One region of the Uniformispora flossi genome, then DNA from elsewhere that is predicted to be linked to it. Evidence: riboswitches for the same ligand, from Rfam matches in the RefSeq annotation. Region 1 holds a riboswitch; the other holds the start of a gene.
What was found. Region 1 has a riboswitch for thiamine pyrophosphate ahead of thiO (glycine oxidase ThiO). Riboswitches for the same ligand answer to the same signal wherever they lie in the genome.
Positions count from the first base shown of each region.

Region 2: another riboswitch for thiamine pyrophosphate. It lies ahead of thiC (phosphomethylpyrimidine synthase ThiC); the one in region 1 lies ahead of thiO (glycine oxidase ThiO).

Region 1 covers NZ_JBMULZ010000008.1:75,304-78,695, reverse strand. Annotated here, with positions in the region: gene ACPA54_RS19365 (NAD(P)/FAD-dependent oxidoreductase) at 61-1,266, opposite strand; TPP riboswitch at 1,390-1,502, shown strand; gene thiO (glycine oxidase ThiO) at 1,501-2,712, shown strand; gene thiS (sulfur carrier protein ThiS) at 2,709-2,927, shown strand; gene ACPA54_RS19350 (thiazole synthase) at 2,994-3,392, shown strand, end outside.
Region 2 covers NZ_JBMULZ010000005.1:265,542-268,933, forward strand. Annotated here, with positions in the region: gene thiC (phosphomethylpyrimidine synthase ThiC) at 1-1,189, opposite strand, end outside; TPP riboswitch at 1,180-1,291, opposite strand; gene ACPA54_RS13835 (hypothetical protein) at 1,392-1,592, shown strand; gene ACPA54_RS13840 (DUF4395 domain-containing protein) at 1,597-2,019, opposite strand; gene ACPA54_RS13845 (thioredoxin family protein) at 2,016-2,498, opposite strand; gene ACPA54_RS13850 (DMT family transporter) at 2,542-2,859, opposite strand; gene ACPA54_RS13855 (FMN-dependent NADH-azoreductase) at 2,861-3,392, opposite strand, start outside.

The sequences.
Region 1 (3,392 bases):
GGCCCTGCGACGTAGGGGAATCCCGTGCTTTCCGACGGGATCCCCGCGCGTCGCGGCGGCTCAGGCCGTGCCGTCGGCCCGCTGGACGTCCTTGAGCGCGGTGCCGATGTCGGCGAACTTGGCCTTGTCGACCGCGGCGCCGGTCTGCACGAGCTTGCGGCCCTGGGCCAGGTCGCGCGGCCGGGCGACGGTGATGAGCGCGACGAGGGTGTCGCCGGCGAACCAGCCGGCGCTCCATTTGCCGTCCTCGCCGGGGCCGCGGACCACGAGTTCGTCGTCGGGGCCGTGGTGGCCGACGTACTGGATCATGCGGCCGAACTGGTCGGACCAGAAGTACGGCACCGGGTCGTACGCCGCGTCGCCGCCGGCCAGGTTCGCGGCGACGGTGCGGGGCCCGTGCAGGGCGTTGTCCCAGTGCTCGACGCGCAGGCGGGCGCCGTAGCGGGCGGACGGGAAGACGACGCAGTCGCCGACCGCGTACACGTCGGGGTGCGACGTGCGCAGGTGGTCGTCGACGAGGACGGCGCCGCGCGGGTCGAGGTCCAGGCCGGAGCCGGCGAGCCACCCGGTGTCGGGGCGGACGCCGATGCCGACCACGACGGCGTCGGCGGGCAGCCGGGTGCCGTCGGCGAGGTGGACCGCGCCGGGTTCGAGGCGGTCGACGCGGGCGTTGAGGAGGAGTTCGACGCCGGCCTCGGCGTACCACGGGACGAAGCGCGTGCCGATGTCGTCGGGGAAGGCACCCGCGAGCGGCGCGTGCAGTGCCTCGACGACGGTGGTGCGGCAGCCGAGCGCGGCCGCGGACGTGGCGACTTCGGCACCGATCCAGCCCGCGCCGACGACCACGACGTGCGCGCCGGGGGTGAGGGCGGCGCGGAGGCGGCGCGCGTCGTCGAGGGTGCGCAGGGTGTGGACGCCGTCGACGTCGGCCGCGCCGGGCAGGTTGACGACCTGCGAACCGGTCGCGATCACGAGCCGGTCGTAGGCGAGCGGGCCCGCGTCGGTGTCGACCTCGCGGTCGGCCGGGCGGAGCCCCGTGGCGGCGCGGCCCAGGAGCAGCTCGACGCCCAGGACGTCCCAGTCCGCTTCGAAGGTGGAGTCGTCGGTCTTGCCGCCGAGGACCTCCTTGGACAGGGGCGGGCGGTCGTACGGCTTGTGCGGCTCGGCCCCAAGCAGGGTGATCCGGCCGGTGTAGCCCTGTTCGCGCAACCCCACGACAGTCTGCAGGCCGGCCATGCCGGCACCCACGACAAGCACGTTCTCCATGCGGGGAACCTTAGGGGTCGACACGTGTACGCCCGACGACGAAGAGTTTGATTGAGGCAAGGATCACGTACCGGGACCTCCGAACCCAGTCCGACAATCCGACGATTCCGGCCGGAGGTAGGGTTGAGTCCTCACGGGAGCCCGGTGGGACCGGGCTGAGAGGGGGGCTGCAAGCCCCCGACCGTCCGAACCTGATCCGGGTCATGCCGGCGCAAGGGAGTGTGTCCACCAGCCATGGCTTCTGCGAGCCCGAGCCCCGCCGCGCGTCCCGCCACCCCCACCGCGGCCTCCCCCGACGTCCTCGTCGTCGGCGCCGGCGTCATCGGCCTCTCGATCGCCTGGCGCGCCGCCCGCCGCGGCCTCACCGTCGTCCTCGCCGACCCGCAGCCCGGCCGCGGCGCCTCGCACGCCGCCGCGGGCATGCTCACCCCGGTCTCCGAACTCCAGTACGGCGAAGAGTCCCTGCTCCGCCTCAACATGGACTCCGCGGCCCGCTACCCCGCCTTCGCCGCCGAACTCGAGGACGCCTCCGGACTCCCCTCCGGCTACCGCGCCTGCGGCACCCTCGCCGTCGCCCTCGACGCCGACGACCGCGCCGTCCTCAAGGACCTCCACGCGTTCCAGTCCCGCCTCGGCCTCGCCTCCACCTGGCTGACCAGCCGCGAATGCCGCCGCTTCGAACCGATGCTCTCCCCCGCCGTCGCGGGCGGCCTGCACGTCGAAGGCGACCACCAGATCGACAACCGCCGCCTCGTCGCCGCGCTCCTCGCCGCCTGCGAACGCGAACCCGGCATCACCCTGCGGCCCGCCCGCGCCACCGCCCTCCTCACCGCCGGCGACCGCGCGACCGGCGCCCGCCTCGACGACGGCACCGACGTGTCCGCCGGCCAGGTCGTCCTCGCGGCCGGCTGCTGGTCCAACGCCGTCGACGGCCTGCCGCCCGGCCTGCTGCCGCCCATCCGCCCGGTCAAGGGCGAGATCCTGCGCCTGCACGTCCCGGACGCCTACCGGCCGTTCCTCAGCCACAACGTCCGCGGCGTCGTCAAGGGCGGCAGCATGTACCTGGTGCCGCGCGCCGACGGCGAACTGGTGATCGGCGCCACCGAGAACGACCTCGGCTACGACACCGAGGTCACCGCCGGCTGCGTCTACGAACTCCTCCGCGACGCCCGCGAACTCGTCCCCGGCGTCACCGAACTCCCGCTCGTGGAAACGCACGCGGGCCTGCGCCCCGGCACCCCGGACAACGCGCCGCTGATCGGCCGCACCGGCCTCGACGGCCTGATCGCCGCCACCGGCCACTACCGGCACGGCATCCTGCTGACCCCCGTCACCGCCGACGCCGTCGCCGAACTCCTCGCCGACGGCACCGTCCCCGACGTCGTCCGCCCCTGGGGGCCCGCGCGCTTCACCGCCACCACCGGCAAGGAGCTGTCCTACGCATGACCGTCGAGCCCGCCCACACCATCTCCGTCAACGGCGAACCCCGCCCGCTCGCCGCCGGCACCACCGTCGCCGCGCTCATCGCGACCATGACCTCGGCCACCAAGGGCGTCGCCGTCGCGGTCAACGAGGACGTCGTGCCGCGCAGCAAATGGGCGTCCACGCTGCTCGACGCCGGCGACCGCGTCGAGGTCCTCACCGCCGTCCAGGGCGGCTGACCTTCCGACGGGTGGTCGGAAGGACAACCCGGAACACCCCACACCCACACGCCAAGGAGGACGGCAATGACGCACGCGACCGCGGACGACAAGCTCCAGCTCGGCGGCGAGGTCTTCTCCTCCCGGCTGATCACCGGCACCGGCGGCGCACCGAGCCTGGACATCCTGGAAGCCGCGCTGGTCGCGTCCGGCACCGAGATGACCACGGTCGCGATGCGCCGCCTCAACCCGCGCACCACCGGCTCCGTCCTCGACCTGCTGCGCAAGCTGGGCATCCGGCCCCTGCCGAACACCGCCGGCTGCTACACCGCCGGCGAAGCCGTGCTGACCGCCCGCCTCGCGCGCGAAGCACTGGAGACCGACTGGGTGAAAGTGGAGGTCGTCGCCGACGAGCGGACCCTGCTGCCGGACACCGTGGAACTCGTGGACGCCGCCGAACGGCTCGTCGACGACGGCTTCGTCGTC
Region 2 (3,392 bases), on a different contig from region 1:
TCTCCTTGATCTTGTGCATCGGCACGTGGCCGGGGCCCTCAATCATCACCTGGACGTCCATCTCGCGGGCGATGCGCCCGAGTTCGCCGAGCGTGGTGAGCTCGGCGAACTGCGCCTCGTCGTTGGCGTCGTAGGTGCTGCCCGGGCGGAGGCCGTCGCCGAGCGAGTAGGTGATGTCGTACGCCCGCAGGATCTCGGTGAGTTCGCGGAAGTTCGTGTAGAGGAAGTTCTCCTCGTGGTGCGCCAGGCACCACGCCGCCATGATCGATCCGCCGCGCGACACGATGCCGGTCTTGCGGCGCGCGGTCAGCGGCACGTATCGCAGCAGCACGCCCGCGTGCACCGTCATGTAGTCGACGCCCTGCTCGGCCTGTTCGATCACGGTGTCCCGGTACAACTCCCACGTCAGGGCCTCGGGCTTGCCGTTCACCTTCTCCAGCGCCTGGTACAGCGGCACCGTGCCGATCGGGACGGGCGAGTTGCGTACGATCCACTCGCGCGTGGTGTGGATGTCGTCGCCGGTCGACAGATCCATCACCGTGTCGGCACCCCAGCGGATCGCCCACACCAGCTTGTCGGTCTCCTCCTCAATCGAGGAAGTCACCGCCGAGTTGCCGATGTTGGCGTTGACCTTCACCAGGAAGTCCTTGCCGATGAGCATCGGCTCGATCTCCGGGTGGTTGATGTTCGCGGGCAGCACCGCGCGCCCCGCCGCGAGGGCTTCGCGCACGGTTTCCGGGGACAGGCCTTCGCGGATCGCCGCGAACTCCATCTCCGGGGTGACCACGCCGCGGCGTGCGTAGGCGAGTTGGGTCACCGCCGTGCCACCGGCGGCTCGGCGGGGGCGGACGACGGTGGCGCCGGGGAGCACGCCGAGGGCCGCGATGCGGCCGTCGTAGCGCTCGGTGTCGCCGCGTTCGTCGATCCAGGGGTCGCGGATCGGCGGCAGGCCGCGGCGGACGTCGACCTCGTAGGCGGGGTCGGTGTACGGGCCGGACGTGTCGTACAAGCGCACCGTCGAGTCGTCGGTCAGGTGCACGGTCCGCACCGGAACCCGCAGGTCGTCGCGTGATCCGGTGAGGTACTGCTTGTGGTGCGCCGCGGAGATCGCACCGGTGGTGATGCCCGTTCCGGCCCCGGCGGGGGCGGAGTTGCGGGCAGGCGTGGACGCATTGGAGGGCGTCGACATCGAAATCTCCCTACGCCGGCATTACCCGGTCAGGTTCTGCGGTCGGCGCGGCTCTGTCAGCGCCCTCTCAGCCCGGTGCCCCGAGCTCCCGCGTGTATCGGTCGGCCACCACCCTGGCATACACCGGGCATTCCGGCCAGCCCCGTCCGGTCGAGGGGGATCCCGGCGGCCGTGCCGTACTCCGGCAGTCCACAATTGCCGCATGGTCGGCTTGCGCGGGAAGGTGACGGGGCGGATCGGCCCCGGTCTGGTGGGCGAGGTCATGGTCGGGGTGCGGGGCGGCATCGAGGCGTTCCTGGCCTATCCCGTGACACCCGACGAGACGTTCGAGGTGGGTCAGTTGGTGACCGTCGTGGAGTACCAGGCGCCGCGGACGGTGTACGTGCAGTCCGCGTTCGGCTGACCGGTCAGCCGCGGGCCGGGACCACGCGGCGGTAGCGCAGGTACATCTCGCAGCCGAGGCACAGCCCGAACGCCGCGTTGAGGTACGCCGCGAACAGCGCGCCCGCGGCCGCGACCATGCCGACGACCGGGGCGCCCAGCAGGTACGCCGCCGCGCCGACGACCGCGAACGCCAGTCCGACGAACTGCGCGAACCGGACCGGCCGCGGGTCCTCGCGCTCGGCGGGCGGGGCCAGCCGGGGCGCGACGACGCGGCGGTAGAACATGCCGTACGGCGCGGCTCCCGGACCCGCGAACGCACCAATGGCGAACACGGCCGCCTGCGCGGCCAGCAGCCATCCGCTCCCGGTCACCACGACGACCGCGAGGACGACGGAGGTCACGGCGGCGGCGAACCGCGGCCCACGCGGGTCGAGGCCCTTGGTCATGCTCCAACCCCCGACGCTTCGGTCCCCGACGCCCCGGCCCCGGACGCCCCCGCCGCGGCGAGCGCCACCGCGGCCAGCGCGTCCTGCCTGCGCGGGATGCCCGTGGCGCGCTTGACGACGGTGCCGTGCGCGTCGAGGACGAGCACGGTCGGCGTCCGGGTCACGTCGAGGCGGCGCACCAGATCCAGGTGGTGCTCGGCATCGATCTCGGCGTGCACAACGCCGTCGAGTTCACCCGCGACCTGGCCGAGCAGCGCCCGCGTGGTCCGGCACGGGGCGCAGAACGCCGTGGAGAACTGCACGAACGTGGCGCGGTCGCCGAGCGCGGTGCCGATCTCGTCGGGGGTGAGGGCGGGCGCGGGCGCCGCCGCGGCGGAGTCGGCCACGGGGCGCATCCTTCCGTCGGTCCGGCGGCGCCACAGGCCGACCGCGGTGGCGGCGGCCAGCACGCAGGCGACGACGGCGAGTCCGGTGAGCATGACAGCGGACAACACACCCGTATGCCTGCGCTATTCCCCCCCGCTAGGCGGAGGTGAGCCGCGCCACGGTGAGTCCGGCGACGATGAGCGCCAGTGCGGTGATCCGCGCGAGGTCGAGTCTGTCGCCCTGGAGGACCACGCCGAGCGTGATGGCGCCGATCGTGCCGATGCCGGTGAAGACGGCGTACGACGTCCCGGTCGGCAGGTCCTTCATGGCGCGGGACAACAGGTAGACCGCCCCGACCATGAGGACGAAGCACAGCGCGGTCTGCGGCAGCTTGGTGAAGCCTTCGGTCGGTTTGATGCTCTGCGACCAGGCGACCTCGACGACGCCGGCCAGCAGCAGCCATATCCACGGCATGTCAGTCCTCCCTCGGCAGGGCGAATCCGGCCAGCTCGGCGCCCAGGTCGGCGGCCTGTGCGTAGGCGGCGACGGACGATTCCTTGTGCTGCGGGAACCGCTCCGCGAGGCCCGGGTCGACGAGCGCGTTGGTCAGCTCGGCGTGCACGAACACCGCGTCGTCGACGGCGTAGTGGCCGCGGAAGAAGTCGGCGAGGTAGCGGCCGTGGTGGTCGAACGGCTCGCGCGGCATACCCGGGCCGTACGCGCCGCCGCGCCCCGTCACCACGACGAACCGGCGCGGGGCCAGCACCATCTTGGGGAAGGTCACCTGGTCGATCCATGCCTTGAGCGCGGCCGGCACGCCGAAGTTGTACATCGGTGCGCCGATCAGCACGACGTCCGCGGCGACCAGTTCGTCGAGCAGCGGCGCGACGATCGCCCACGCGGCGCGTTCGGCGTCGGTGCGCACGGCCTCCGGGTAGCGGGCGATGTCGGTGATGCCCTCGCGCAGCAGCGTGTCGCAGATCGTCGTCCAGGCTTCGCCGATCGGC